2 regions of the Arthrobacter sp. zg-Y916 genome follow, and region 1 is predicted to be linked to the other one. Evidence: predicted binding sites of a transcription regulator. Region 1 holds the regulator's gene; the other holds the start of a gene.
What was found. The regulator Rex, encoded in region 1, represses fermentation and respiration genes when NADH is low (regulators of the CRP and FNR family bind a similar motif). The targets are predictions, from matches to a motif close to CTTGTGAANNNNTTCACAAG.
Positions count from the first base shown of each region.

Region 2: the regulator Rex is predicted to act here: its motif matches at 10,325-10,344, upstream of LOC59_RS16000 (queuosine precursor transporter).

Region 1 is NZ_JAJJOD010000001.1:432,390-447,406, forward strand. It holds gene LOC59_RS02045 (ArsR/SmtB family transcription factor) at 57-611, shown strand; gene gdhA (NADP-specific glutamate dehydrogenase) at 699-2,039, shown strand; gene LOC59_RS02055 (alpha-hydroxy acid oxidase) at 2,036-3,253, opposite strand; gene LOC59_RS02060 (3-deoxy-7-phosphoheptulonate synthase) at 3,664-4,761, shown strand; gene LOC59_RS02065 (helix-turn-helix domain-containing protein) at 5,024-5,236, shown strand; gene LOC59_RS02070 (30S ribosomal protein bS22) at 5,420-5,518, shown strand; gene LOC59_RS02075 (HAD family hydrolase) at 5,603-6,415, opposite strand; gene LOC59_RS02080 (glutaredoxin family protein) at 6,483-6,746, shown strand; gene LOC59_RS02085 (redox-sensing transcriptional repressor Rex) at 6,894-7,595, shown strand; gene LOC59_RS02090 (hypothetical protein) at 7,601-8,134, opposite strand; gene LOC59_RS02095 (hypothetical protein) at 8,554-9,381, opposite strand; gene LOC59_RS02100 (YceI family protein) at 9,618-10,157, opposite strand; gene LOC59_RS02105 (histidine phosphatase family protein) at 10,307-10,969, shown strand; gene LOC59_RS02110 (TlpA family protein disulfide reductase) at 11,065-11,664, shown strand; gene LOC59_RS02115 (cytochrome c biogenesis CcdA family protein) at 11,736-12,452, shown strand; gene resB (cytochrome c biogenesis protein ResB) at 12,553-14,292, shown strand; gene ccsB (c-type cytochrome biogenesis protein CcsB) at 14,292-15,017, shown strand, end outside.
Region 2 is NZ_JAJJOD010000011.1:159,666-174,682, forward strand. It holds gene LOC59_RS15945 (hypothetical protein) at 1-994, shown strand, start outside; gene LOC59_RS15950 (hypothetical protein) at 936-1,241, opposite strand; gene LOC59_RS15955 (hypothetical protein) at 1,292-1,738, opposite strand; gene LOC59_RS15960 (acyl-CoA dehydrogenase family protein) at 1,831-3,015, opposite strand; gene LOC59_RS15965 (SDR family NAD(P)-dependent oxidoreductase) at 3,025-3,801, opposite strand; gene LOC59_RS15970 (glycoside hydrolase family 76 protein) at 3,945-5,072, shown strand; gene LOC59_RS15975 (class II glutamine amidotransferase) at 5,069-5,944, opposite strand; gene LOC59_RS15980 (YdeI/OmpD-associated family protein) at 5,954-6,547, opposite strand; gene LOC59_RS15985 (NUDIX hydrolase family protein) at 6,663-7,202, shown strand; gene LOC59_RS15990 (DUF6707 family protein) at 7,261-8,133, shown strand; gene tgt (tRNA guanosine(34) transglycosylase Tgt) at 8,168-9,433, shown strand; gene LOC59_RS16000 (queuosine precursor transporter) at 9,430-10,161, opposite strand; gene LOC59_RS16005 (TetR/AcrR family transcriptional regulator) at 10,385-11,092, shown strand; gene LOC59_RS16010 (hypothetical protein) at 11,085-11,564, shown strand; gene thiD (bifunctional hydroxymethylpyrimidine kinase/phosphomethylpyrimidine kinase) at 11,659-12,492, shown strand; gene LOC59_RS16020 (DsbA family oxidoreductase) at 12,543-13,295, shown strand; gene LOC59_RS16025 (MFS transporter) at 13,461-14,807, opposite strand; gene LOC59_RS16030 (PDR/VanB family oxidoreductase) at 14,851-15,017, opposite strand, start outside.

The DNA.
Region 1 (15,017 bases):
TGCACGTCCCGATGGCGGGAAGGCCGCCGGGGGCATGTACCGCTAAGGTAATGCCTATGGTCATTGACGATGTATTCGCTGTCATCGCGGAAGGCACCCGGCGTGAAATCCTCGGTGCCCTCCGTGGCGGGGACAAATCCGTTGGAACGCTGGTTGAAGAACTGGAGGTCAGCCAGCCCACGGTGTCGAAGCACCTGAAGGTCCTGCGCGAGGCCGGCCTTGTCACCATGCGCGCTGACGGCCAGCGCCGTTACTACGCGCTGAAGACGGCCCCCCTCGATGAAGTAGTACTATGGCTAAGCGCATTTGATCTGCCATCACTTACCGCCGCCCAGCCCACCACTCCGCGTCTGGCCGGCGTCGCCGCCGGGCTGGAGACAGCCGAAACACGCGGCGGCCGGTCCCTGTTTGCCGGACGCCCAGCGTCCGAGGCAGGCCGGCAAACCGCTGCCGCTGCCGTGGCAGCGCAGCTGCCGCCGGGGGCCGCCGAGCACCTTTCGGCATCCGACGCCAGCGTCCAGCAGCAGCTTGGCCGCACCGTCGGCCGCGCCGCGGAACGCGCCGCTGATCTGCTGGGTTCACTGCCCAAGTTCCGTCGCCGTCGCCCCTAGACGGCATCCCGCACCGGTCCTGGATCGCGCACAGGCACCAATCGGTCTAGCGTATTAAGCGGGAGGGGATCACCAAAGGAGCAACACATGGACGCAACTCTTACGCGCGTGCGCGACGAAGTATTCCGCCGCAATCCCGGCGAAACCGAATTCCACCAAGCGGTGGTCGAAGTCTTCGAATCCCTCGAACCGGTGCTGCGCAAGCATCCCGAGTTCGGCGAAGCCGCCATCCTGCAGCGTATCTGCGAACCCGAGCGGCAGATTATCTTCCGGGTCCCATGGGTCGACGACGCCGGACATGTGCGCATCAACCGCGGCTTCCGCGTCGAGTTCAATTCCGCGCTTGGCCCGTACAAGGGCGGGCTCCGCTTCCATCCGTCCGTCTATCTGGGCATCGTCAAGTTCCTCGGCTTCGAGCAGATCTTCAAGAACGCACTGACCGGCATGCCCATCGGCGGCGGCAAGGGCGGCTCCGACTTCGATCCCCGGGGCAAGTCCGACGCCGAAGTCATGCGGTTCTGCCAGTCCTTTATGACCGAGCTGTACCGCCACATCGGGGAATACACCGACGTCCCCGCCGGTGACATCGGGGTGGGCGGCCGGGAAATCGGTTACCTCTTTGGGCAGTACAAGCGCATTACGAACCGTTACGAGTCCGGCGTCCTCACCGGCAAGGGAGTGAGCTGGGGCGGGTCCCTGGTCCGTCCCGAAGCAACCGGCTACGGCGCGGTGATGTTCGTCGAGGAGATGCTCAAGACGCGGAGCCTCAGCCTGGACGGCCAGCGGGTCATCGTCTCCGGTTCCGGGAACGTGGCCATTAACGCCATTGCGAAGGCGCAGTCGCTGGGCGGCAAGGTCATTGCCTGCTCGGACTCCGGCGGCTATGTCGTGGACGAAGCGGGCATTGATGTTCCGCTGCTGCGCCAGATCAAGGAACACGAACGAGGCCGCATCTCCGAGTACGCAGCGCGCAGGGGCAGCGGAGTTTCCTACGTGGCCGGCGGATCCGTCTGGGACGCCGGTGCGAACGTCGCCCTTCCGTGCGCCACCCAAAACGAGCTGGGCGAACATGACGCCGCCTCGCTGGTCAAGTCGGGTGTTGTCGCCGTGGCCGAGGGTGCGAATATGCCGTGCACCCCGAAGGCAATCGAGGTGTTCCAGGAAGCGAACGTCCTCTTCGGTCCGGGCAAGGCTGCCAACGCCGGCGGCGTTGCCACGTCTGCGCTGGAAATGCAGCAGAACGCCAGCCGCGATGCCTGGTCCTTTGAACACACCGAACAGCGGCTGAGCCAAATCATGGTGAACATCCATGACCGGTGCGCGGAAACGGCGGAAGAATACGGGGCTCCCGGCAACTACGTCGTGGGCGCCAACATCGGCGGCTTCGTCAAGGTCGCCGACGCGATGCTGGCGCTCGGCGTCATCTAGTCAACCGCGGCCGCGTCCAGCCCCGGGCTCCCGCTGAGAGGGGCATAGGCCGAGAGCAGCCGGACATGCTCCGGCTTGAGGTCGGCGATGCGGTCCACCCCCATGAGCGCCAGCGTGCGGGCGGCCTGGGTGGAGAGGATCTCGATGGTCCTGTCCACTCCGGCCCGCCCGCCGGCCATCAGTCCGTACAGGTAGGCGCGGCCTATCAGCGTGAAGTCGGCACCCAGGGCGAGAGCAGCGACGATGTCCCCGCCGCTCATGATCCCGGTGTCCAGGATGATGCTGGTTTTCCCCTTGAGCTCGGCAGCAATCTCCGGGAGCAGGTGCAGGGGAATGGGAGCGCGGTCCAGCTGGCGTCCTCCGTGGTTGGACACAACGATGCCGTCTGCCCCGTAATCGACGGCCTTGCGGGCGTCCTCCAGGGTCTGGATCCCCTTCACCACCAGGTTCCCCTTCCAGGTCCGGCGGAGCCACTCGAGATCATCGAAGGTCAAGGTGGGGTCGAACATGGAATTGATCAGGTCCGCGACGGTGCCGGAGTACCGGTTCAGGCTGGCGAAGGACAGCGGCTCGTGCGTCAGGAAGTTGAACCACCAGGCCGGCCGGTAGGACGCATCCAGCACGGTCTTGAGTGTCAGCGCCGGAGGGATGGTCATGCCGTTGCGCACGTCGCGGAGGCGTTCACCGGCGACGGCGGTGTCCACGGTGACCATCAGCGTGTCGAATCCGGCTGCTGCCGCGCGGTCGATCAGTTCCCTGGACTTCTGCCGGTCCGTCCAGAGGTAGAGCTGGAACCAGTTACGTCCATCCGGTGCTGCCGCTGCGACGTCCTCGATGGACGCCGTGCCCATGGTGGAGAGCGTGTAAGGGATCCCTGCCGCCGCTGCAGCCTGCGATCCGGCGTATTCACCCTCCGACTGCATCATGCGTGTGAACCCCGTGGGTGCAATTCCGAAGGGAAGGGCAGAGGTGCGGCCCATCACGGTCGTGGAAAGGTCCACAGTTTCGACGTTCCGCAGTACTCCGGGCCGGAACTCGACGTTGGTGAACGCCTCCCGGGCACGCCGCAGCGTGATTTCTGATTCGGCGGCGCCGTCGGTGTAGTCAAACGGCGCCTTGGGCGTGCGCCGCTTCGCCAGGTCCCGCAGGTCCCAGATGGTGCTCGCCCGGCGCAGCTTTGCAGCTGCTCCCAGCTGAGGTTTCTTGAACTGCATCAGGGGAGCGAGGTCGTGGACGCGGGGGACACGGCGGGTCAGGGCCGGAGGTTTGTTACTCAAGGGGGCAACGCCTTTCGAAGCATTCTGCTCTGGAATCATTGAGACTACGGAGCGGCGTGCGGGCCTGACAAGGCATGTTCACGAAGCGGGCGGAGAGGCGGGCGGCAGCGTCACAATCCAGGCCGGCGGGCGCCCGGCTTGCCAAGCAGCGCGGCCTGGGCCTACCGTCTAGGCATGACTAACCGTTGGTATGCGTATTTTTCGTTGGCTCTGGAGGAGCCCGCGCGATAATTCGCTGACGCCAACCTTCAGAGCCACCAGGGCAGGGGATTATTCCCTTGCCCTTCGCCATATCCGGCGGGGTCTGAAGAGAAGTCCCGCCGGCCTCACACACGGATAACGGGACCATGAACCTCACCAGCACAAAACATTCAAACCGTACGTCGGACCTGCGGGTCAGCGAGTTCCTCCCGCTGCCGGCACCCGCCGATCTCCTGGCTGAACTGCCGCTCACCGACGAGCTTGCCGGCGTCGTGAGCCGGGGGCGCGAAGACATCCGTGCCGTACTCAACGGGGCCGATGACCGGCTCCTTGTGATCGTAGGGCCCTGCTCGATCCACGATCCGGTGGCCGGGCTGGAGTACGCTGCACGCCTTGCCGCTGCCGCCGAAGAGCACCGGTCCGATCTTCTCGTGGTGCTGCGGGCCTACTTCGAAAAGCCGCGCACCACAGTGGGATGGAAAGGGCTGATCAACGATCCCCGCCTGGACGGCAGCCATGACATCGCCACCGGGCTGTTCGCCGCGCGGCGCTTCCTCATCGCGGCTGCGGAACTCGGCCTGCCCACCGGGACAGAATTCCTGGAACCCATCAGCCCCCAGTACGTCGCCGACCTGGTGTCGTGGGGAGCAATCGGAGCCCGGACCACCGAGAGCCAGATCCACCGGCAGCTGGTCTCCGGGCTGTCCATGCCGGTCGGCTTCAAGAACGGAACCGACGGTTCGCTGCAGATCGCCGTGGACGCGTGCGATGCCGCGTCCGCTCCGCAGTCATTCCTGGGGATCGACGGCGCAGGACGGGCATCAATGGTCCGTACCGCCGGGAATCCGGACACGCACCTCATCCTCCGCGGCGGCAGCTCCGGGCCGAACTACTCCGCCCCGGATGTGCTTGCGGCATCCGAAACCCTGGCCGGCAAGGGCCTTAACCCGCGCCTAATCGTGGACGCCAGCCACGCCAACAGCGGCAAGAACCATCACCGCCAGGCAGAAGTGGCACTGGAACTGGCCGCCACGCTGGAATCCGGCCACGATGCACGGCACAGGCTCGCAGGCGTCATGCTGGAGAGCTTCCTGGTGGGCGGCGCGCAGCCGCACGACAGTGAGAACCCCCGCCCGCTGACCTACGGGCAAAGCATCACGGACAAGTGCATGGACTGGGATACGTCGGCTGTCATTCTCGAGGCGCTGGCAGCAGCCTCCCGGCGCCGTCGCACCGGAGCCTGAAGCCGTGCTGCAGTCCTGCACCGGCGCCGGCCGCGGACCGCGGGAGCAAGCGGAAGAAACATCGCGGAAAGGGACCGTCTTTCAGCGGAAAAACTTCCACTATGGTTACTTCAGCCACTAGAGTAGAGTGCTAGACGGTCATCAGATGGTCATCAAGGCGACACGCCGCCGATGTTCGACGAGACGGGATTGCGCTCCTTGCGCTTCGCCCCTCCAGTCGGACTGGACGCAAGTTGCTTCCGAACGAAGGAACAAGAGATAAATGGCAGACGAGAGCAATTTCTCGGACGTGCGGTTTCTGACGGTGTCAGAGGTCGCGGATGTCATGCGTGTGTCCAAGATGACCGTTTACCGGCTGGTGCACTCCGGAGAACTTCCGGCAGTCCGGTTCGGACGGTCCTACCGGGTTCCGGAATCTGCGGTGCAGCAGGTTCTGCGCAACGCGGTGATCGACCGCCGGACGGGCACCGCTTAGGCATCACCCGAAACGGGTGCCAGGGTGCAAACGGCGCTGTCCGGAAAGACAGCGTGGAAGCGGTACCCTGTTAAGGAACGTTTCAATCATGGCTAGTATCTGCCGGAACCGTTGACGGCGGGCCGCCCAGGCCCCCTGATCCAGGAACCGGCATGGCTCCTAATTCAAGTTTGTGAGGACTCTGTGGGTTCAGTTATTAAGAAGCGCCGCAAGCGTATGGCTAAGAAGAAGCACCGTAAGCTGCTTCGCAAGACCCGTCACCAGCGCCGCAACAAGAAGTAGATTCTTCTTTAGCGCCGCAGAAGCCCGCCGTCCGGTTCAGGACTTGGCGGGCTTCAGCTTTTTAAGACCTGCGCGGGGACGGACCTAGCGGGAACGGACCCAGGAAAAGCCGCGCCACAATCCGTAGGCTGCCCCGGCAGCCGAAGCCGTCTTAAGGCCGAGCGTGGCGGCACGGCGTCCGGACCGGAAATCATAGACGGGCCAGTTGTGATCGCGGGCGTGCCGGCGGAGGCGCGCGTCAGGATTGATCGCCACAGGATGGCCCACCAACGTCAGCAGCGGCACGTCGTTGAAGGAATCGCTGTAGGCCCAGCAGCGGGAGAGATCCAGTCCCTCCTGCTCGGCGAGGGCACGGACGCCTTCTGCCTTGGCCGGACCGTGCAGGAATTCACCGACCAGCCGGCCGGTGTAGAGGCCGTCGGCCACCTCGCTGACAGTCCCCAGGGCTCCTGTCAGTGACAGCCGGCTGGCAATCACCGATGCCACTTCCACCGGCGTTCCCGTGACCAGCCACACCGGCCGGCCCGCCTTCATATGCTGTTCGGTCAGTGCGCGGGTGCCGGGCCAGATCTTCGAAACGATCATTTCGTCGTAGACCTCTTCGCCGAGGGTACGGACGTCCTCGGCTGCCAGTCCCGTTGCGAAGGCCAGGGCTGCGTCACGGACGCTGTGAACGTCCTTGAGGTTCTCGCCCTTCAGCATGAAGCGCAGCTGCTTGTACGCGAAACCGCCGGCCTCCCGAAGGGTGAAGACCCCCCGCTGGTGCATCTTGCGCGCCACATGGAACAGGCTGGCACCGCGCATAAGGGTATTGTCGACGTCGAAAAAAGCCGCTTCTCCCGGAGTTCCTGCCGCAGCCGGATAATCGGTGGCTCGGACGGCAGTGGATCGGGGCATAGCTCGAGTCTACTGAAAAACCCGCTTGTTCCACGGACATGGGTCCGTGCAGGCTAAGTTGGAAGTCATGAATGGTGTACCAACGTCCGCGCCGGTTCCGGAGGTCCTGCTGCTGACGCGCCCGGGCTGCCACCTGTGCGAGGCGGCCCGGAAGGTTCTGGACCGGGTGTGCGGCGATTTCGGCGTTCCGTGGCAGGAACGCTCTATTGACGGTGACCCCGACTACCTTGCCCGTTTCTCCGAGGAGGTCCCGGTCCTGATGATCAACGGAATCCAGCGGGACTTCTGGCACATTGATGAAGCCCGGCTGCGCCGGCTGCTGGCGTCATAACCGGGGGAGACGGAAGAAGTCCGTGGAGGAGGAGAACACTTGGAGAGCCCCGAGGAGCGGCCCTAGAGTGGGCAAGTACCGGACGGAGGTCCGCGGGCGCCGCTGCGGGGCCCTGAGCAACGAAAGCGGCAGAGGTGAGTACCAGGGATGAGTGACCCGGCAAGCCGTCAGCCGTCCGGCCACGGGCGGCACATCCCAGCGGCGTCGCTGGCGCGCCTCACCGTATACCTGCGTGTGCTGGGGACCATGATGACCGAGGGAATCGAGCGGGTATCCTCCGAGGAGCTGGCGGAGGCCGCGGGAGTCAACTCACCAAAACTCCGCAAGGACCTCTCCTATCTGGGCTCCTACGGCACACGCGGCGTGGGCTACGACGTCCCGTACCTCAGCGGCCAGATTGCTGCGGCCCTGGGCCTGACGCTGGACTGGCGCGTCGCCATCGTGGGGGCCGGGCATTTGGGGCGGGCGCTGGCAGGCTACCCCGGGTTCGGGTCGCGGGGATTCGAGGTCGTGGCCCTGTTCGACGCTGACCAGATGACCGTGGGCCAGGAAGTCGGCTGGTTGCGGATCAGCCCGGTCGATGCCATGGAAGCCGTGCTCGAAAAGACCAGGGCCAACATGGCCGTCCTGGCTGTCCCGGCAGACGTGGCGCAGCAGATGTGCGACCGTCTCATTGCAGCCGGGATCACAAGCATCCTCAGCTTCGCCCCGGTGGTGCTGCAGGCTCCGCCCGAAATCCAGATCCGCAAGGTGGACATGGCCACCGAACTGCAGATCCTTGCCTACCATGCCCAGCGCGCCCAGGTGGCGGCCCTTGCGACCGACGCCCAGGCCCGGTTGATGCGCTGAGAAGTTCAGCTTCCCAAAGTGCGGGCCCGGCCCCTCGCGAAATACCTCGCGGTGCCAGGCAGGAAAGACAGTGCCAGCCCGGTGCCGGCGATCAGTGCGGCCGCCACATGCTGTTCCGCGTGGTTCAGGACGCCGAAGAAGAGAGCTGCGGCTACCAGTGCGGCGCAGCACACCCGCGCCCAATTCCGGCCATCGCGGATTACTGAGGCCAGGAAGAAGCAGGCCCCAAAAGTCACGGCGGTCATGGCCACATCCGCAACCCTGGCGAGGACCAGCAGGGTGTCAGCCGGGACGCCAAGTTCCAGGAGCTGTGCCGTAGCTTCCGGTACTCCGCGACCAGGGTCCATGGCCGCACGGAAACCGGCCACCAGGACCACCACACCGGCTGCGAAGATCAGCAAGGCACCCGCATTGACCGCCAGCGGAGCGCGGCGGGGGGTTTTCCGGCTGGAAAGGCGAGGGGGCGGAACCGGCTGGGGAACGGGCGCCCGTTCGGGCCGGGGCGGCAGCTTGGCAGCGGGCTGGGGTGAAGTACGCATCGCTGGACGCTCGCCGCCGGCGAGTGCAGCGCCTGCGGCTGCGCCGCTCGCCGGTGGTGCTGCCGGTGCAGTCTCCGGTGCAGGGGCTGCTGCCGGTGCAGGCGCATCCGGTGTTTCCGGAGCGGAATCGCGCTCCGGCCACCCTGTCCGGGATGGCCGTACCGCCAGGCGGTGGAACCCAAGGTTCCGGACTGGTAAATGGAAGTGGCGGGAAAGAAACGTGGAACCGGCTTGCGGGGAATTGGGGGCTTCGGGAGGTGGGGTCATAGTCGTCGCCGCCTTCAAGAGACCGGAAAACAGTACTCCTACCGGGAGGTTGTCAGCTCCCTGTAGGGCAGCTAACGCTACGCCCAGGACCTGCTGCTGTGACCATCATTAGGGTGAACCGGTGCCGGAGCAGCCAAGATTTATGCCACCGGCTAGTACGGGCGGTAAGGGTTGTAATCGTGCCGCTGGAAGTAGGGATTGCTCGGCTTCAGGTAGAGCATCACGATCCCGGCTATCCCGGCCAGTGTGGCGACCAGGGACAGCAGCCCCAGCGGTGAGGCGAAGTAGGTCGGAAGGGACACCAGCAGCCCGAAAACCGAGAAAGCAGCGAAGACGGTGCCCACGATCCGGGCCCAATTGTGTCCGCGTCGAACGAAGAATGCGATCAGCACGTACATGCCCAGGCCGATCAGCCCCACCAGCACCGAGAAGGTGATCAGGAAGCCGCTGGCATCCTGCAGATCTATGTCACTGTCCCGCAGCATCTGCGTCTGTTCGGGGGAGAGCAGGTTCGGCAGGTTCAGGGACGTCAGCAGGTTGCTGATGAAGGACAGGACGCCGGCCGCGATGATGAGCCAGAAGCCAAGCTCAACCTCACGCGGCGCAGGACCCTTGGAGGACCCTGTTCCAGCAGGCGAGGGGTAGCCCGAAGGCTGGGCAGCCTGATATCCGTAGGGTCCCTGGCCATACTGCGGCTGGCCAGGTGCCTGCCCATATTGGCTGGGCTGCCCGTACTGCCCCGGCTGCCCGTACTGCCCTGCCTGCCCGTACTGCCCCGGCTGTCCGCCCTGCGGGGCGGCTGGGCCAGCCTGACCGTCTTCCTGCCCGGCATGGGGCGGAGCGGACGGCTGTTCCGGCTTGCTGTACTGCCCGTAGCGGGGCTGCTGGCGCTCTTGTTCGCCTTCCACCGCGGAGTCCGGCGGGGGAGTTTCCCGCGGAGCGTCGGGATCGCTGGGGTCAGGGATGTTTGGAGTGGTCATGGGGCCCGCCTGCCGTTTGGTGCCTGCCGGCGGGTGCCGGCAGGCAAGTGTGCCCATCTGCGAAGTCAGGTGACAAGTCTATCGCCGGGGCACTGGCGCGGCACCGGCGCGGACACACTCTCCGGTCGTGGGCGGGGAAACTGTGGATTAAACAAGCGTGGACCGGAACACCCGTCGGGGGTTCCGGTCCACGGCTCCTGCACTGGGACTAAGTGACTGGGGCTAAGTGACTGGGACTAAGCGGCGACGAACGCAGCGTCGACGTTGATGGTTACCTTGTCGCCCACCAGTACGCCGCCGGTCTCCAGGGCAGCGTTCCACGTCAGGCCGAATTCCTTGCGGCTGATCGAGGTGGTTGCGGAGAATCCGGCGCGGGTGGCGCCGAAGGGGTCAACGGCCACACCGTTGAATTCGACGTCCAGGGTCACGGGGCGGGTGGTGCCTTTGATGGTCAGATCGCCCGTGAGCTTGTAGCTTTCGCCCGAGCCTTCCACGTTGGTGGCGGTGAACGTGAGTTCGGGGAACTGCTCGGCGTCGAAGAAGTCCGGGCCCTTGACATGGGCGTCGCGGTTGGCGTCGTTGGAGTTGAAGGACGAGGAATCGATCGTGGCGGAGATCTTGGAGCCGGCAAGGGACTCGCCGACTTCGAGGACAGCCGAGACCTTGTCGAAATTGCCGCGGACCTTGCTGATGCCGGCGTGCCGGACGGTGAAGCCGACTTCGCTGTGGGAAGCGTCGAGGTTCCAGGTGCCTGCGTTAAGTCCGGTAGGGATCATGGTGGGGTAACTCCTGTCGTGGATCACCGGGCGGCGGTCGCCTGCCCGGCTATTAGATGCAATTGCATTGAGTCTTACACATAAAACTCAAAGGTTCAACTGTTTGTGAAGATTTAATCTTCACCGGCGTGTCTGCGAGACTTGGAATCATGTCGCGTGCCTCGATCCACCTCGTCCGCCATGGAGAAGTCTTTAACCCGGACGGTGTCCTTTACGGGCGCCTGCCCGAGTTTCACCTCTCAGATCTGGGCCAGGAGATGGCCCGCCGCGTCGCCTCCCACTTCCAGTCGCAGAAGAACGACGGCGCCAAGCTGGTGCACCTGGTTGCCTCACCGCTGACCAGGGCGCAGGAAACGGCCGCACCCATCGCAGCTGCCCTGGGCCTGGAAATCGAGACGGACGAGCGGATCCTCGAAGCCGAAAACCGTTTTGAAGGACTCTCTGGAGTGAAGAGCCGGCTGCGCAGCCCGCGCTACTGGCCGCTGCTCCGGAATCCCATGAAGCCTTCCTGGGGTGAGCCCTATGTCCAGCAGGTGGACCGCGTCATGGCTGCCGTGCAGGACGCCCGGGTCCGGGCACTGGAAACAGGCGGCGACGGCGCCGAAGCCGTCCTCGTGAGCCATCAGCTGCCGATTTGGGTCACCAGGCTTGCCGCTGAGGGGCGGCGGCTGTGGCATGACCCGCGGAACAGGGAATGCACACTGACCTCCGTAACCACCCTGGATTTCGAGGGCGACGTGTTGTCCGGCGTTCGTTATGCGGAGCCCTCCGCGGACCTGCTGCCCGGGGCAGCGAACATCCCCGGCGCATAATACAATTACTACGCGTTGTAGAAGTGGCCCTCCCCTGCCGCGATGAAAGCTGGAAATCCGTGAAGAAACCTCAGAGCGACAACCAGTCCGATGCCATGCACCGCAGGTCCTTCCTGCGGATTGGTGCCGGGCTGGCCGTAGGCGTGCCCCTGGCCGCCGCCCTGGCCGGATGCACGGTTGAGGACCCGCTTGCCGCCCAGGCCAAAGCCGGAGACAACAAGAACTACATCGCCGGCGACGGGTCCGTCACGGAATACGCAGTCTCCGAACGCGGTGAGCCCGTTAAACTGTCCGGAACCCTTTTTGACGGCACTACGGTGACCAACGCGGACTGGGCGGGCGACGTCGTCGTCCTTAATTTCTGGTACGCAGCCTGTGCGCCGTGCCGCAAGGAAGCTCCTGACCTCGTGGAACTGCATGAGCAGTTCTCGCCCGAAGGCGCCCGGTTCTACGGCGTGAATATCCGCGACGAGGCCAAGACGGCGGAAGCCTTTGAACGGAACTTCGCCATTCCCTACCCCAGTTTCGAGGACCGCAACGGGGACGTGCTGCTCGCGATGACGGGCTTCGTACCGCCGCAGGCTGTGCCGACAACGCTGGTGCTTGACCGTGAAGGCCGGGTCGCTGCGCGGATCCTGGGCCTGGCTGAAAAGGGAACGCTCAAGACCCTGATCAGCGACGCGCTGGCTGCGTAGCCGTGCCGCCCCTGCTTCCCGCCGCGCTGCCGGCCGCCAACGTCTTCGCGGAAACGATCCTTAACGGGTCGATGCTGCTGGCCATCCCGGTGGCGATCCTCGCCGGCCTGGTTTCCTTTCTTTCCCCCTGCGTGCTGCCGCTCGTGCCCGGATACCTGGGATACGTGACGGGGCTGACGGGCATTGACCTGGAAAAGCAGCGCCGGGGGCGGATGCTGACGGGCATTGCACTCTTTATCCTGGGGTTCTCCGTGGTTTTTGTCGCCATCGGAGCCGGGATCGGACAGCTCGGGGCATGGCTGCGCGGGCCGGACCAGGCCTGGATTCCGCAGGTCCTGGGCGTGCTGATCATCCTGATGGGCGTGATCTTCATGGGTGGGCTGTCCTGGTTCCAGCGCGACCGCAAGATCGAGGCACGGCCGCCGGCCGGCCTGTGGGGCGCACCCCTGCTGGGCATCACTTTCGGTTTGGGCTGGGCACCGTGCATGGGGCCGACCCTCTCCGCAGTCCAGCTGCTCTCCTTTTCCGGCGACGATGCCTCGGCGGCCAAGGGGGCATTGCTCACGTTCGTCTACTGCCTTGGCCTGGGACTGCCCTTCCTGCTGATTGCCCTGGGCGTCCGGCGCGGGATGGGCGCACTGGGCTTCTTCCGCCGCCACCGGCTTGCGCTGCAGCGTTTTGGCGGCGGCATGCTGATCGCGCTGGGGCTGCTGATGGTCACCGGCGTCTGGAATGTTTGGATCAACCAGCTCCAAGGCTGGTTGGATAGTGTCACCCTGCCCATCTGATGAGCATGTCCCATGTCCGAGACTCCGGCCGCCAGCTGGCCGGAACCCGACTCCACAGAACAATGAGAACCAGTTGAAACCTGAACCGGACAGCGAAGAGATGCAGACACCGCCCTCCGGCGCGCCGTCTGCCAACGCAACCACGCCGCCTGCCGGCAAGCCGGGGAAAAAGAAGGCCGACGACGTCGCCCTTCCCTCCCTCGGCCTGCTGGGCACGCTGCGCTGGGCGTGGACCCAGCTCACGAGCATGCGCACGGCGCTGTTCCTGCTGCTGCTGCTGGCGGTGGCGGCGGTGCCGGGTTCACTCTTCCCGCAGCGCCCGGCCAACCCCGCAGCTGTCACGCAGTACATTCAGGACAACCCGGGCACAGGACCCTGGTTGGACCGCTTCCAGCTGTTCGATGTGTACTCCTCCATCTGGTTCTCGGCCATTTACCTGCTTCTCTTCATCTCCCTGATCGGCTGTGTGATTCCGCGCGCCAAGGTCCATTGGAAGGCGCTGCGCTCCAAGCCCCCGAGGACTCCCACGAAGCTTTCGCGGCTTCCGGAATACGGAACCATGGTGGTTCCCGCCGGCACCGGCCTCACCGCCGGGCAGGCAGCCCGCGACGCTGCCCAGGTCCTGCGCAAGCGCGGCTACCGGGTGGAGGCCCGTGACCTGGACTCGGACCGTCCCTCCGTGGGCGCCGAACGCGGCTTCGCCAAGGAGACCGGCAACCTTGTCTTCCATGTGTCGCTGATCGGGGTCCTGGCCTCTGTGGCGATCGGCGGGCTCGTGGGCTACAACGGCCAGCGCGTGGTGGTCGAAGGGGACACCTTTGTGAATACCCTCGTGGGGTATGACACTTTCAGCCCCGGCACCAACTTCTCCGAGTCCCAGCTGGCCCCGTACTCCCTGACCCTGGACGACTTCGACGTCACCTTCGACCGGCAGGCCAACGGCAACGTCCAGCCGCTGGACTTCACCGCCAGCGTCACCGTGCAGGAAGACCCCGATGAGGCTCCGCGGTCCGAGACGCTGAAGGTCAACAAGCCGCTGAGCATCGGCGGAACAAAGGTCTACCTGGTGGGCAACGGCTACGCGCCGGTGGTCACAGTGCGCGACGGCGCCGGAGACATCGCCTTCCAGGGCCCGGTGGTAGGCGTCCCCACGGACGGCGTCTACACCTCCCTGATGGTGATCAAGGCACCGGACGCCAAGCCCGACCAGCTCGGTTTCGTCGGGTTCTTCCTGCCCACCGCCATGCTGGACCCCGAGGGCGTCGCTTTCTCCGGCGACCCCGATCCGGTCAACCCGCAGCTGAACCTGAACTCCTACTACGGCGACCTGGGCCTGGACAACGGTGTCCCGAGCAATGTCTTCGTCCTCGATACCGACGACCTCACCCCCTTGAACAACAGGGACCTGGATGCCGGCGGAATCGTGCTCGGCATGAACCAGATCTATGACTTGCCCGAGGGCAAGGGATCGATCAGTTTCGACGGACTGCTGCGCTACGCAGCTCTGGACATCCATTACGATCCGGCCAAGGTAGGGGTGCTGATCTTCTCGGTACTCAGCCTTGCCGGACTGTCCGCTTCCCTGTTCCTCGCCCGCCGACGGGTGTGGGTGCGTACAGGGACCAGCGGGGATGGCCGCATAATGGTCGAGTACGGTTTGCTGGCCCGCGGCGAGGATCCGCGCCTTGAAGCCGAAGCCGAAGCCCTGCGCGGTTTGCTCGAAAAGAAGTGGCTGGCGGGCGGACCCGCCGCAGCACAGGCGGAAGGCCCGGGCGACCTGGCTGACGCATCAGTGGCCGGCACGGCCGGACGCACGGAAGAAACAGGTAAGGACTCCTAATGCCCTCCATCGACTACCAACTTGCGGAGTACAGCGACCTCTTCATGCTGCTCGCCGCTTTCACCTACACGGTGGCGTTCCTTGCGTTCACCTGGGACCTGGCTAAGAGCAGCAAGACCCTGAAGGCGATCGACCAGAAAGCTGCATCCGCAGCACCGGCGCAGCGCGTCATGGCGACCGCCGGCGCTCCTGCGGGCCCTGAAGGATCAGCACGCCAGTGGGGAGGCGGCGAAGCCGTCACTGCCGACGATGCCATGGGCTACACCGGTGCGCGCCGCAACGCTGCCCGCGTTGCCGTGGCCCTCACGGTTCTTGGCACGCTGATCCATGCCGCCGCCGTCGTCATGCGCGGCATGGCCGCCCACCGTGTGCCGTGGGGCAACATGTACGAGTTCTGCACCACCGGCGCCCTGGTGGTTTCCGTGATCTTCCTGCTGGTACTGCTGCGGCGGGACCTGCGTTTCCTCGGTACCTTCGTCATCGGCCTGGTCCTGATCATGATGATGGCTGCGACCATCGGCTTCCCGACCCCGGTAGGCCACCTCATCCCCGCACTGCAGAGCTACTGGCTGATCATCCATGTGTCGGTTGCCGTCATTGCTTCGGCGCTGTTCACGCTGACCTTCGCCATGTCCGTCCTGCAGCTGCTGCAGGCCGACCGCGAGGCCAAGGTCCGTGCCGGAGCCAAGGAGCGCCTGGCGTTCCTGAAGATCGTTCCGTCCGCC
Region 2 (15,017 bases), on a different contig from region 1:
CACCCGTCTGCTTGCACACCCGCCAGCCGCCCTAGGAGAGGGACATCATCATCATCTGCGGGTCCCGTCCCGTGCCCGGTTCAACCCCCGGGTGTTCGCCGGTGCACTGTCGAGCACACTCTCCGGCAGTCCTGAAACTCTAGCCACGGCCCGGCGGATCACGGTCACGGCGGCAGTCACCGCCGCCTCGCCGGCCGCCTGGTTCCTGACCCGCTCGGCGAATGGCCTGCCCGTGCCGGCCCATGGCGCCGGGGATGTCCTCGATCCCTCCGGGTCATTTCTGGGGATGTTTGCGTGGGTGTGGATCCTCTGGGTACCCGTCTTTGCCGGCAGCGTTGCCTATGCCTGCTTCCAGTGGCTCCCGTCCCAGCGCGAAAACCCCCGCCACGCCTGGGCAGGACCGCTGACGGCAGCCGCCGTCGTGCTGGCCGTCCTGTGGCTGTGGGCGGTCCACACCGGAAATCCCGCCGCTGGGTTCGGGCTGGCGGGAGCACAGGTCGGCCTCGGACTCACTTCCATCCACCTGACTGCCTCGCGGCCCGCCGGGAGCCGCCAAGAACGGCTGTTCACCAACGGCCCGCTGGCGGTCTTCCTGGGGGTCTCCATCCTGGCGCTGCTGGCATGCCTGGGAAGCTGGCTGACGCAGCAGCAGGCCGACGCCGGAGGCTGGGGCGCAGAGGCCTGGACACTGATCGCACTGGTCTCGGTGGTTATCGGGGTGACCACCATCTGCATGACGGACCGCGGCCAACTTGCCGTCGCCTGGAGCGTGGTCCTCGGACTGGCCGGAATGGGCCTGGCCCGGCTGCTGGAGGAGCCGGGCGCCGTGTGGCCCGCCGTCGGAGCCTTTTCAGCCGCGTTCCTGATCCTCGTGTCCGCCGGTTCACGCCGCCATCAGGTCGATCACGCGAGCAGGAGGGCGCAGCGCGAATGGCTCACAGCGGAAGCCAGCGCCCGCGCTGCCGCCGAAGAACCCGAAGCTGCTCACACTTAGCCACTTGTTCCACCGCGTGGCGCATGTTCATTGCCGCGCGGCGGGCCTGTGAATTTTCCACGCCGTACTCGTTGGCGGGGACCATGATCCGGAGGGTAATCCGGGGAACACCCGAGACGATGTCCAGCTGGTTGGCCTCCACATGGTGGCTCGCCTCCAGCGCCTCCACGGCGGCGTCCATCACCGCCTCCGGAGCATTTCCGGGGCGCAGCCCGAGGATGTTCAGCTGGACACGGAAGGAAGGCATCCTCCAACGTTAGCCGGGTGCGGCGGGAGGGCTTTGCCGCGTGCCCGCCCTTAGAGGGCCTCGTCATCGGGATTGAAGGAGGAGAGCGGGTCGCCGCCGGCATGGGCCGGATCGTCGCTGCCATCATCCAGGGGATCTGCGGTCGGGTCTCCGAAGTCAACGTCGCGGGCTGCCTCGCCAATGGTCGGTTCTTCGGGCGGAACCTGCGAGTCACCCTCTTCGTAGCGCTCTTCGCGCGTCTCGTCGCGCAGCGTCTGGTCCGACATTTCGCCGGGCTGGCCCGCCAGCGGTTCCTCGTTGACCAGGGGGTCATCCTGCCAGGCATCGGGGTTGTCTTCGGCAGCACCTGGATAGGTCAGGTCCTCCGCGTCCATGAGCTCGTCTTCGTCCAGGAGCTCCTCGCCGGATACGACGCTCAGCTCATCAGGTGTTACCACCTCAGCCAGATCATCGGCCAGGGCAGGGTTGTCGCTGTGGTCCGGGTTCTGTTCAGTCATCTGCAGCTTCACCTTTCGATCGGAACGTGCACCTCAAAACTAAGCCTACTGATTACTGACCGGGTGCACCACTTGGCCGCACCCGGCGGCCCTTAGCGCAGCGCCGAGACTCCGGTGATCTCACGTCCGGTGATCAGGGTGTTGATCTCGTAGGAACCCTCGTAGGTATAGATGGCCTCGGCGTCGGCGAAGATCTTGGCCATCCGGTAGTCGGTGACGATCCCGTTCCCGCCCAGCAGCCCCCGGCCCAGGGAGACGGTTTCCCGCATCAGCCTGCTCGCATAGGACTTGGCCAGTGCCGCGCGCGCCATATCCCCGCGGGTGTATCCACTCCCGGAGAGTCCGCCGTAGCCGCCCTGTTCCAGGTCGCTGACCCTGGCCAGCATCCCGGTTGAGGCCACGGTGTTGCCCAGCATCCGCACCAGCTGTTCCTGCACCAGCTGGAATCCCGCGAGCGGCCGGCCAAACTGCAGGCGTTCGACGGCGTAGGCACGGGCGACGTCGAACGCCGCCAGCTGCTGCCCTACGGCCTGCCACCCCACCATGATCCGTGAGCCGCGCAGCAGGTGCTTGGTGTCATCGAAACTGTCGATCCCGGCGAGCCGGTCCTCTTCGGCGACCCGGACCTCGGTGAGCTCGATGTCCGCATTCTGCACGGTGCGCAGGGCCGTCTTGTTCTCGATGCGGCTGCGCTTGATTCCCGGCAGGGAGGCATCCAGCAGGAACCCCCGCACCTCCCCGGTTGCCGGTTCCCTGGCCCAGAGCAGCATCCAGTCGCAGAACGTGCCGTTGCCGATCCAGCGCTTGGTCCCGTTCAGGACCCAGGTGCCGCCGTCGCGCACCGCCGTGGTGGCCATGCCGCCGGCGACGTCGGAGCCGTGGTCCGGTTCCGTCAGTGCGAAAGCCCCGGTGATCTTCAGGGCCTGCGCATCCGCGAGGAGCCGCGAGCGCTGCTCCTCGGATCCGAAGGCGTGCAGGCCTTCCACAAACAGGTCGTGGTGCACCATGAAGAAGGTGGCGATGGACGTATCGGCGCGTGTCATCTCGGCAATCACCAGGCCGGCGAAGAGCGGACTGTAGCCGCGCTGGACCGGGGTGGAAAGTCCCAGCGAGGCGAGCCCGGGCAGCAGCTCAACCGGGAAGTGCGCTTCATTCCACCACCGTGTGGCGTGAGGGGTGACCTCGGCCGCCAGGAAGGCGCGCAGTTCAGCCAGTTTGGCGGCTTCCGCGTCGCTGAGCAGGTGTTCGAACTGGAGAAAGTCAGCGTCGGGGAGCATCTGCACGCCCTACTTCGGTCCCATCCGAATGGCCCCGTCCAGGCGGATGGTTTCCCCGTTCAGCATCGAATTGCCGATGATGTGTTCCACCAGCGAGGCGTACTCATCCGGCCGCCCCAGGCGCGAGGGATGCGGGATCTGCGCGGCGAGCGAGTCCTGCGCGTCCTGCGGCAGGCCCGCCACCATGGGTGTTTCAAAGATCCCCGGCGCGATTGTCACCACACGGACCAGGTGCCGGGCCAGCTCCCGGGCCAGCGGCAGGGTCATGGCAGCAACTCCGCCCTTGGACGCGGAGTAGGCCGGCTGGCCGATCTGCCCGTCGAAGGCCGCCACCGACGCCGTGTTGACGATGACGCCGCGCTCGGCTGTCCCGCCGTCGTCCGTCACCGGTTCTGTTTCCGCCATGGCGGCAGCGGCCAGCCGGGTGACATTGAAGGTGCCGACCAGGTTGACCTGGATGACCCGGGTGAAATCCTCCAGGGGCAGCACCCCGTTCCGGCCCAGGACCTTGCCCGGGGTGCCGATGCCGGCGCAGTTCACTGCCACGCGCAGCGGCGCAGCGGCCATGGCGGCCTCGACGGCGCCCTGCATCTGCTCCGGGTCCGTGACATCACCGGGCACGAAATGTGCGTTGTCCCCCAGCTCGCCGGCGTACGCCAGCCCGCCGGACTGCGGCAGGTCCACCAGGACCACCTCGGCACCGGCGTCGAGCAACCGGCGTGCAGTGGCCCGCCCCAACCCCGAAGCTGCTCCTGTGACTAGGGCCGAAGCGCCGGATAACTGCATTTGTCCTCCTGGGATGGTGGGGGCGGGTCTGTACGCGGTCCACTGAGCCTACTGTGACCGGGGGCACACCGCATCCCGGCGCGTGGGGATCGGATGTCCCGGCACGGTGTCCGTGCGTCCGCGCCGGGTCTAGGGTGGTTCGCATGCCATCCCCACACATGCTCCGGTCCGCGGAGCTGAGAGCCGACACGGCAGCCCACATGGTGACCACTGCGTTTGGCGGCAGGCTGTTCGGCATTCCCGGCACGCATCTTGCCGCCGTCCGCGCACCCCAGCCGCTGCCGCGCGGATCATCACCGTGGCATTACTGGTGGCAGGCGCACTATGCCGATCTCCTGGTGGATACCGGCCTGCGCAACCGCACCCGGCTGGCCGATATGGACCCGATTGACCTGGCGGACACCTTGGTCCGCACCATCCGCCTGCGCAACTACGGCCGCTGGACCAACCACTTCTATGACGACATGGCCTGGCTGGTGCTCGCTGCCCTGCGTCTGGATTCCCTGCCCGGTCCCCCGCGCGGGCCCAAGCCGCGCCACCAGCGGCTCCGGGACACCCTCGGCTCGGCGCTGCGGTCTGCGCACACACCGGAATTCGGCGGCGGTCTTTATTGGAACCGCAGCCGCAACTTCAAGAACACTCCCGCAACGGCTCCGGCGGCACTGTACTTTGCGCGCAGCGGAGACCGGGAACGCGCCCAGAACCTCATCGACTGGCTGGGCAAGACCCTGCTGGACCAGGACACCGGGCTCTATTTCGACGGCGTCCGGCGTTCCGGCGGGCAGGTGAGCGTCGAAACTGCCTTGTATACCTACAACCAGGGTCCCGTTCTCGGTGCACTGCTGGAACTGGGCGGGGCCGCGAACCTGGAGCGGGCGGCGGACCTGGTCCGTGGGACTGCGGCGCATCTGGCCCAGGACGACGGCGGCGGCCCGGTACTGCGCACCCACAACAGCGGGGACGGCGGACTCTTCACGGGAATCCTCTGCCGGTATCTCGCAGAGGCAGCGGCGGCGCCGACGCTGGATGAATCGGCACGGCAGCTCGCGGGCAGCCTAGTCACCACGTTGGCGGAGCGGCTGTGGCAGGGCCGTGCCACCCGCAACGGGCTGCCCGTTTTTTCGCCTGATCCGCGCAAATCCGCTGATGAAAGCTATCCCCCGGGGGGCGCCGTCGAACTTTCCACGCAGCTGCAGGCCTGGATGGTCCTGGAGGCCGCCGTCCGTGTGGTGCGCGTGGAAGCGGTCCGGGGAGTTCGGGAAGAAAGCTAAGGCCTGCCTGCTTTCCGGGGGTGCTGGGAAGCGGCGGCAACCGGGTCCAGGTCTGCGAGCTTCAGCAGGTGCCGGGGGTGATCAGGGAGCGGGAACGAGCGCTCGACCGCGAGGTTCCGGCCGACCCTCAGCACCTCTCCGGAGTCCATCAACCGCCAGTTCGGGTTCTTATCCATCCGCTCCGTCGCGATCATGACCGAGGGCCTGTTTTCCTGCTCCAACTCGTCGCTCTTCACGCTGATCCGTGACGAACGCTTGGCCTCGTGCGGGCCATCTCCGCTTTCCTGCAGCACGTACAAGGGGTGGGTATCCGGATACCGCACCGCATACAGTTCCTCCGGCGTGGTGATGACCAGGTTCACGGCGTACAAGTGCAGGTTCTCCGCAATCCACGTCAGGGCCCTGGCAATCGCCTGGCCCATGTCTCCGCCGTTCTCCCGGGCGATCCCGGTGATCAGGGCGAAGACCCGTTCGCTGTCAGTCTGGCCCTGCACGAGGTCCATCACCTCAAGCTGGCGGAGCCGGTCATCCAGTGCGCCGAGGTCCTGAACCACTCCGTTGTGCGCCAGCAGCCGGTTGTCCTGCAGGAAGGGGTGCGTGTTGACCAGCGCGGCTCCTCCCGTGCTGGCGTAGCGGACATGCGCTACGAACGTTTCGGCTTTAAGCGTGCGGGCTGCCGACGCATAGGCCGCATCCTCGTAGGCTGCGATGGGCGCCTTGTCCACCACGGGCTTTTTCCCTTGGAACACCCCGATCCCAAAGCCGTCGGCCATCCGGCGGCTCTGCTCAGCCAGGCTGTCCGGGGCAGTAAGCAGCCAGAAAGTTGCCGTCACCGGGGAAAGGCCTGCATGCATTCCAAATAGCCGGCACATGGTGGACTCCTAGTCGGGAAACTGCTTCTGCGGATAGAACGTTTCACGGCGGCCCAGCATCTGCACAAAACGGGCGATGTTGCGTTCCCGCGCTTCGCGGGTCTTGAGCATGCCCAGCCGGTAGCCCAGCGCAAACCGGTTCTGGGAGGAAAGGACGTCAAACATGGCCTGCGCCTGCGCGTCTTGGGCGATGGCTTCCAGGAGATCTGCGGGAATCTCCATGCTGGCGGGGCCGGCATAGGCTGCATCCCAGCGCCCGTCTGCCTTCGCCGATTCCACGGCGTCGCGCCCGGCCGGGTGCATCCGTCCCGCTGCCTCGAGCCGCCCGATGTGCCCCACATTGCGCAGGGACCACATGCTCTTCGGCCCCCGCCGCGTGTAGCGCTGCCGGTAGCTTTCGGCGTCCCGGCGGGCCGCCTGCCCGTCGATCCAGCCGAAGCACAGCGCCTCGTCGAGCGCGCTCTGATAGGTCAGGGCCGTGACGTTTCCGCCCCGCTTGCCTATGACCAGCCAGACCCCTGCCGAAAGGAGATGGTGTTCTTCCAGCCATTCCCGCCACGCCGCAGCATCCGGAAGCAACAGTTCCGGCAGCTCTGTCTTCATGCGCTTAAGCGTAGGCTCCGCGTTTAGCAGCCGGAAGGTCAGGGACCATTCAGCCCTTGGCCGAAGCCGAGCGCGTCAAATGACTAGTACTCCCGCTTTGGGGTAGAACACTCCTATGAACGTTCGCACTCCTGACCCGTATCCCGGCTGGCTTTCGGAGGAGGACCTGCACGAAGCACGGCAGCGGCTCCCGATGGTCTACGTCGAGGCCGTCCCGGTCCGGTGCGATCCGCTGGGCTACGTCACCGAAGTGGGACTGCTGCTCCAGGCCACACCGGAAGGCCGGATGGTGCGCTCCTTCGTTTCGGGGCGCGTGATGTACCGCGAAACCATCCGCGCGGCGCTGCTGCGGCATTTGGAGAAGGACCTCGGACCGCTGGCACTGCCCCAGCTGCCGCCCAGCCTGGTTCCGTTCACCGTCGCCGAGTACTTCCCCTCCCCCTCCCAGACCGGGCTGACCGACGAACGCCAGCACGCCGTCGCGCTGGCGTACCTCATCCCGGTGACCGGCGAATGTGATCCCCGCCAGGACGCCCTGGAGCTGTCCTGGCTGACTCCGGAAGAAGCCCTGAGCCCTGCCGTCTACTCAGAGTTCGCCGGCGGGCGCGGAGACCTGCTGCGCCAGGCCCTGGCCTCAGCGGGCTGGGGACGCTAGGGCGTTACCAAGTCTTTATATACTTTTGGTCCGAGTGTCCTAACGCGAAGGAACAGCCATGCCAGAGAGTGCGCCGGAGATCTATGCCTTCCGGGTCAATGCCGAGCTCCTCGTCCCCGGACAGAGGCTGGTCCTGGATGAGCTGACTCTGGCACCGCTGGCGTCTGTCCGGGTCGAAGAGGATGACCTTGGCACCCCGGCACTGGTTGTCGCCGAGCTGGAGGACGGGGAATCGCTGCGTATCGCGTACGGTTCGGCCGTCCGTGTCGCCGCACCGGCTCCGGAAAAGAATGCTTCCGAAGCAATCCGCAGCATCCCAACGGATGAGGAGACCTACGCCGCCGTCCTGGCGGCTGCCGAGGCCGCCCACCCGGAGGACCGGGCAGTGAAGGAACTGGTCACCCGGCTGGCCCGCGGACTGAACGTCAAGGCCGGCAGCAACCTGCAGGACGTCCGGGACCTGGCCCACACCCTGTACGTGGATCTCGGTGATGCGGAGAACGCCTTGGCGGTCTGCGGCCTGATCACGGGCCTGGGCTTTGACGGCAACTACGGGCGCTGGAATTGGATCCAGGGGGCGCTGGCGCTGGCCGCACAGATCACCCATGAGGCCGGCGACTCCGACGCGTCGGCGGCCTTCGCGCAGGCAGTTCGCGCCGGAGACCACGCGGAGTCGGATCCGCTCAAGGCCAAGCTCTCCGCGGAACTGCTGCAGCGGCAGCTGAACGAACCCAACCTCTACGACCGGGAAGTGCAGCGGGCCGCTGAGTCCGGCGACGAGCACAGCGAACGCGATTGGCGGATCCTGCGCCTGAACACTTTGCTGTACCTGCGCGCCCACGGCGGCTCACAGGCCTATACCGACGCCGAACTCCAGCGCCGGATCCGTACCGAGCTCAGTGCCATCCGGGGCCTGAACCTGGACCTCTAACCGAAGGACCCCTCCAGTAAGGCAAAATAAGAGGGTGTCCACCACTGGTTTTTCCTTTTCCCTCGGTAAGCGCCTGCGCGAAACCACGCCCGATTCCGCGTCCCGCGTCCAGGAGAACGGCGGTGAGTTCCAGGGCCGCACCGGCGTCATCAGCACCCCGCACGGCGAGATCCAGACTCCGGCGTTCATCGCCGTCGGCACCAAAGCCACCGTCAAGGCCGTGCTGCCCGAGTCCGTAGCCCAGCTTGGTGCGCAGGCCGTCCTGGCCAACGCCTATCACCTGTACCTTCAGCCCGGAGCCGACATCCTGGATGAAGCAGGCGGCCTGGGGAAGTTCATGAACTGGCCCGGCCCTACCTTCACGGATTCGGGCGGATTCCAGGTCATGAGCCTGGGCGCCGGGTTCAAGAAGGTCATCAACATGAACGCTGACGGCACCACGCATGCCACCGGAGCGGACGACGACGTCGCGCCCGGCAAGGAGCGGCTGGCGCACATCGATGACGACGGCGTCTGGTTCAAGTCCCACCTCAACGGGGACAAGCACCGCTTCACTCCCGAAATCTCGATGCAGGTCCAGCACCAGCTCGGCGCCGACATCATGTTCGCGTTCGACGAGCTGACCACCCTGCTGAACTCCCGCGGCTACCAGGAACGGTCCCTGGAACGCACCCGGCTCTGGGCTGAGCGCTGCATTACGGAACACCAGCGGCTCACGGCCGAGCGCTCACACCGCCCCTACCAGGCGCTGTTCGGCGTGCTGCAGGGAGCCCAGTATGAGGACCTGCGTCGCAAGGCGTCCCGCGACCTGGGCGCCATGGAGTTCGACGGCTTCGGCATCGGCGGAGCCCTCGAGAAGGAAAACCTCGGCACGATCGTGCGCTGGTGCAGCGAAGAGCTGCCCGAAGACAAGCCGCGGCACCTGCTGGGCATCTCCGAACCGGATGACATTTTCACCGCGATCGAGAACGGCGCCGACACCTTCGACTGCGTTTCCCCCACCCGGGTGGCCCGCAACTCGGCGTTCTACACGCCGTACGGCCGGAAAAACCTCTCCAACGCCAAGTTCAAGCGGGACTTCGGGCCGCTGGTGGACGGCTGCGACTGCTACGCCTGCGCCAACTACTCCCGTGCCTACATCCAGCACCTTTTCAAGGCCAATGAGATGGTCAGCCACACGCTGATCTCCATCCACAACGAGCGCTTTACAGTGAAGCTGGTCGACGACGCACGCCTGGCCCTTGAAGACGGAACGTTCTTCGAGTTCAAGGAGCAGGTGCTGGGCCGGTACTACAGCTAGGCGCTGGCCTGGCCGTACGTCGGCTCGCGCTTCTTGATCGCCTTGATCACGGCTGAGGTGACCGGCACAAACAGGAACTCCACCGCGGTCTTGTAGACGAAGCCGAAGATCACGTAGTTCACGAACTGTCCGGCGTCGGCAATGCCGATAACCGGTGCGGCAATGGCGCAGAAAATCAGGGTGTCCGCGAACTCACCGGCTCCGGTGGAAGCCATGAGCCGTCCCGCCAGGGCTCGCTCACGGAAACGCGCCTTCATCCGGGTCAGGACCAGGGAGTTGAGCAGCTGCCCGGCCAAAAAGCCCAGCAGCGAAGCCACCACGATCTGCCATACCGGCCCCAGTGCCGCTTCCAGCGCGGCCTGCTTCTCGAGGCCGTAGCCGTCGTCGAACCCCGGAAGCGCGATGATGACGGCGAACGCCAGCACGGCGAAGGCGGCCATGGCAAAGCCCATGTAGATGGCCCGCCGGGCGGCCTTGAAGCCGTAGACCTCGCTGATGACGTCGCCCAGGATGTAGGCCAACGGGAAGAGGAAGAAACCGCCGTCGGTGATGATGCTGAAGTCGCCGAACACAGGGCCCAGGACAACGCCCTTCGACGCCCCGATGTTGGAAATGATGATCACTACGCACATCAGGGTGAGGATCAGGTCGTAATGGGAGCTTCCGCGCGAAGCGTAGCTCGGTGCCGGCGGAGCCGTGACGGCAGCGTCCGGGGTAGGTGAAGACATGGGTAATCCCGTTCGGTTAGTGGTTCGCCAAGGCTTTCGCCCCGCTGTATTAGCACTTGCCCGCTGTCCCGGGCGGTCATAAGACCAGCGTCAATTCTGCCACGGTACGGCCGTGTACTCCTCCTCTCCCCGGCACTGCCTTGTTTGCAGCCGCTCAGCCACACTTTTGAACGTGTTCAAAAGTGTGGTCTAATGATCGGCAGAGTGATGGAACAGGAGTTCAATGGCCGCCGGGGCAAAGAGCGAAACCACCCGGCAACGGCTGGTTGAAACAGCGACCGCACTATTCCGTACGCAGGGCTACGAACGCACCACCATGCGCGGCATTGCGGAAGCGGCCGGCGTCTCCGTGGGAAACGCGTACTACTACTTCCCCTCCAAGGAATCACTGGTCGGAGAGCTGTACCGCTCCCTGCAGGATGAGCACCGTTCCCGCGCCCTTCCCCTGCTGCGCGCTGGGCACAACCTTGGCGAGCACCTCCGCGTCATCCTGCAGGCCAACCTCGATGTCCTTGGCCCGTACCACTCGCTTGGACACCAGTTCCTCAAGACCGCCGCGCTCCCGGTGCCCCGGACCAGCCGGTATCCGGTCCACTCCTCATCCAATGCTGCGGCGGACCTTCCCCAGGACGCCGCACAGGTTGGCCGCGGCAAGTCCATCGCCGTTTACCGCCAGGCCGTCCAAGCAGCCCGGCCGCAGCCTCCGCTGGCCATCCGGGACGATTTGCCGGACCTGCTCTGGCTGGTCCATATGGGGCTCACGCTCTTCTGGGTCTACGATTCTTCCCCCGGCCAGGCCCGCTCGCGGCGCCTGGTAAACAACACCGCTCCCCTCGTGGCAAAGCTGGTGATCCTCTCCCGCCTACCGGTTGTCCGGAATATCGTGGAAGATGTCGTCAAGCTGCTGCGAGGAGCAAGAGTCCATGACTGAAACTGCGGGCGACGACGACGTCGATCCGGCCCGTGCCAGCGGTCCCTCCTCAGGTACCGGAGGCCTAGTCCTGGCACCCCGCGTCACCTTCGGACCCACTGCGTTCATGACCGGCTATGCCATCGCCTGCCTGCTCGTCGCGGTGATGGCCACCGTAGGCATCGGCTGGGGCACGTCGCGGGACTTCTGGGGTTACCTCTGGATCATCATCATTGCCGCCTTCTATGCAGCCGGAATCGGGCTCGTCACTGCCGCTCCGGTGGGCCTCGTGCTGGGCCTGCTCCTGCGCGGCGTCCCAAACCAGTGGCTGCATGTCCTGGCGTTCTTCCTCGTTCCCACACTGCTGGCGTGGCTCGTGATCGGCCTCATCGCCGGGGCGGTTGGTGTGCCTTTGCTGATGGCCCTGGCGATAGGCGTCTCCTCGGCCCTGGGCAGGCTGGCCGTCTGGCGCCTCATGGATGTCCGTTTCTAGACCGCTTCGTGCCGTGCACAGCCCGCCTGACACAGTCGACGGCGGCAGCGCCTTAAGGTGGCGGGCCGCACCATAATAGGTAGAAGATGGAGCCATGTCTTTCAACACACAAACGGCACCTTCCGTCACGCTCACCATCGCCGGCTCGGAAGCCACCGGCGGAGCGGGCGCACAGGCGGACCTCAAGACCTTCCAGGAACTGGGTACCTACGGGATTGCGGCCCTGACCTGCATTGTCTCCTTCGACCCCAAGGACAACTGGAACCACCGCTTCGTCCCGGTTGATGCCCAGGTCATCGCCGACCAGCTCGAAGCGATCCAGACGGCCTACGACCTCGGCACCGTCAAGATCGGCATGCTGGGCACCCCGGCCACCATCGACACCGTCGCCAAGGCACTGCAGAGCCAGGAGTGGCAGAACATCGTCCTGGACCCCGTCCTCATCTGCAAGGGCCAGGAACCCGGTGCCGCCCTGGACACCGACCAGGCGTTGAAGGCACAGATCCTGCCGCTGGCTACGTTTGTCACCCCGAACCATTTCGAGTCCATGTCCCTTTCCGGGATGGACTCCATCGAGTCCGTCGAGGACCTCAAGGAAGCCGCCCGCCGCATCCATGAGGCTTCCGGCGCCGTCGTCCTCGCCAAGGGCGGAGTACGGCTGGAAGGCGACGACGCCGTCGACGTCTTCTTTGACGGCCAGACCATGGAGGTGCTGCGCGCACCGAAGGTTGGCGACGTTGCTGTCAGCGGTGCCGGCTGCACCCTTGCCGCCGCCATTACTGCCGAGCTCGCCAAGGGTGCCTCACCCCTGGAGGCGGCCCGCACGGCCAAGGCATTCGTCACCGAAGGCATCCGCAACCGCGTCTCTTCCAACACGCCGTTTGATGCCCTCTGGCAGGGCGGCGCGGGCAGCGGCCCTGCCCTCTAATTCCCCGGAAACGAAAGGGTCAGCGGTGCCGTCCCGGCACCGCTGACCCTTTGGTTCCGGGAATAGAAATCCTCGATGCAGTTGTTGCCGGAAATGTGCTGGTAGAAATTTGGTCCGATATCGGATGTCCCTGGTGTTTCATTGGCAAGCGGCGCTTTGAAGCTGCCCTGTCCCGCTTCGAGCATGCCCCGGAGGTGGAAGTCCGCTGGCGCAGCTACCAGCTGGACCCCAGCCTGCCGGAGCGGTTCGAAGGCTCGGAGGTCGAGTACCTGAGCAAGGTCAAGGGAATGGATCCCGCGCAGGTGTCCGGGATGCTGCAGCACGTCACTGAGCAGGCCGCCGGCGTGGGCCTGGACTACCGCTTTGGCGACCTGAAAGTCGCCAATACGTTCACCGCGCACCGGCTCATCCATCTTGCCCGGGACCTGCGCGGGGCCCAGACCGCAGCGGCGGTGAAGGAAGCCCTCCTCGCGGCGCACTTCGAGCAGGGCCAGGATATTTCCAGCCACGACGTACTGGCCGGGATCGGCGCCGATGCCGGCCTGGATCCGGACACCGTGCGGGAAGTCCTTTCCGGTACCGAATACACCGATTCGGTCAACGCAGACATTGCCGAAGGCCGTGCGCTCGGCGTCAGCGGTGTGCCCTTCTTCGTGCTGGACCGGAAGTATGGAATCTCCGGCGCACAGCCGGAAGAGGTATTCGCCCAGGCGCTCACCCAGGCGTGGGCGGAAAGCCACCAGCCGCTCCAGCCCGTCGTTTCCGAAGGCCGAGCCTGCGCCGTGGACGGCAGCGGCTGCTAGCTGTCTGGATCATGTCCCCGCGACCAGGATCATTCGTCCGGCCGGAGCCAGACGGGCATTACCGTGGGACATGAAGACCTCTCGGGCCCGGCTGTGCGTGGTAACCGCCAAACCCAAGAGGTCTTCACCCTATTCATGTGTAACTAGCGTGGTGTCTCAGTACAGCTAGCGTCCCGCCTGGCCGGCCGGTTCGGATTCGGGCTGCCGCTCCGGCAGGGCTCCTGAGCCCGGCACCGCTTCGGGCGGGGCACCCGCTCCAAGACGAAGCTTGAACAGGGCCAGCGCGGCGAACACCACGACTGCGGAAACGCCCATATACAGAGCCGTGGGCGTCCATCCTGCGTCGAGCAGCGCACCCACCAGGATGGGCGCGAGAATGGCGCCGACGCGTCCGACACCAATGCCCCAGCCAACGCCGGTGGTACGCACCGACGAGTCATAGGCCTGCGGAGTCACCGTGTAGAGGCCGGCGATACAGCCGTTGATGAGCATGCCGACCAGCACGCCTGCCGAGAATGCCAGCGCCGGGATCGAGGTGGTGGTAATGAACAGCACCAAGGTTGCGGCGGACAGCACGGTGAAGGCGATCAGGGTCAGCCGGGAATTCCACTTGGTGGTGAGGGCCCCGTAGAGCAGCGAACCGAACGTCCCGCCCATGGTCAGCATCAGGCCGCCGATGATTCCCTGCTGCTCGCTCATGCCCGATTCCACGAGGAGCCGGGGCGTCCAGGAGTTGGCGAAGTAGAAGCCGAACATGATCAGGAAGAAGGAACACCACAGCAGCAGGGTCGTTGACCGATAGCGGCGGCCAAGGAGCTGCCCCACACTGCTCTTCTGCGGCCCGTTCGTCTCCGGTGCGCTGCCAAGTTCCACCGGCCCCTGGATCCGCAGCCACCGGACGATCCGCGCGAGCTCCCGCTGGGCGTTCGCAGGCCGCCTGGTACGGAGGTAGTCCACGGATTCCGGCACCAGCAGGAGCACCAGGACAATGGAGATGACGGTCAGCAGCCCGCCGGTGAGGAAGACCGACCGCCAGCCGAAGGCCGGGATGAGTGCGGTGGCGCCCATTCCGCCCAGGGTGGCACCGAGGCCGTAGCCGGCGGTGTAAATGCTCACGGCCATACCGCGGTAGCGGTTGTTGGAGTACTCGCTGGTGAGCACCGTGACGGTGGCCAGGATCCCGCCGACGCCCAGACCGGTGACAATGCGCCACATCCCCAGTTCCAGTGCGGAGCCGGCGACCGCGGACAGGAAGAGGCCAAGGGCATTCACGGTCAGCGCCGCCATCAGCATCCGGCGGCGCCCAAACCGGTCAGCGAAGGGACCGAAGGCCAGGGCTCCGACCGCCATGCCGATCAGCCCGGAGCTGAGGAGCCAGCCCAGCTGGGATCCGGTCAACCCGAATTCCTCGGTCACGGAAGTTGCAGTAAACGCCATGGCCAGGACGTCGTAGCCGTCCAGGGCGTTGAGGAATGCAGCCAGGGCGACGATCACCCATTGGTACGGCGACATTTTGGAAGTATCTATTTTGTTGCGGATGTCCACTGTGGACCTTTCAGGAAATGTCGATGGTGACGGTCGCCGGCGTCGAAGTGCGCTCTTCGTCAGCGACGGCGCGGGAGACACAGCAGCACATCTTGGTGTTGGGTTCTTTCTGCCGGTCGGAATAGAAGACGTCCCGGTGGTCGACGCGCCCGTCCAGATCCAGGATGCGGACCTGGC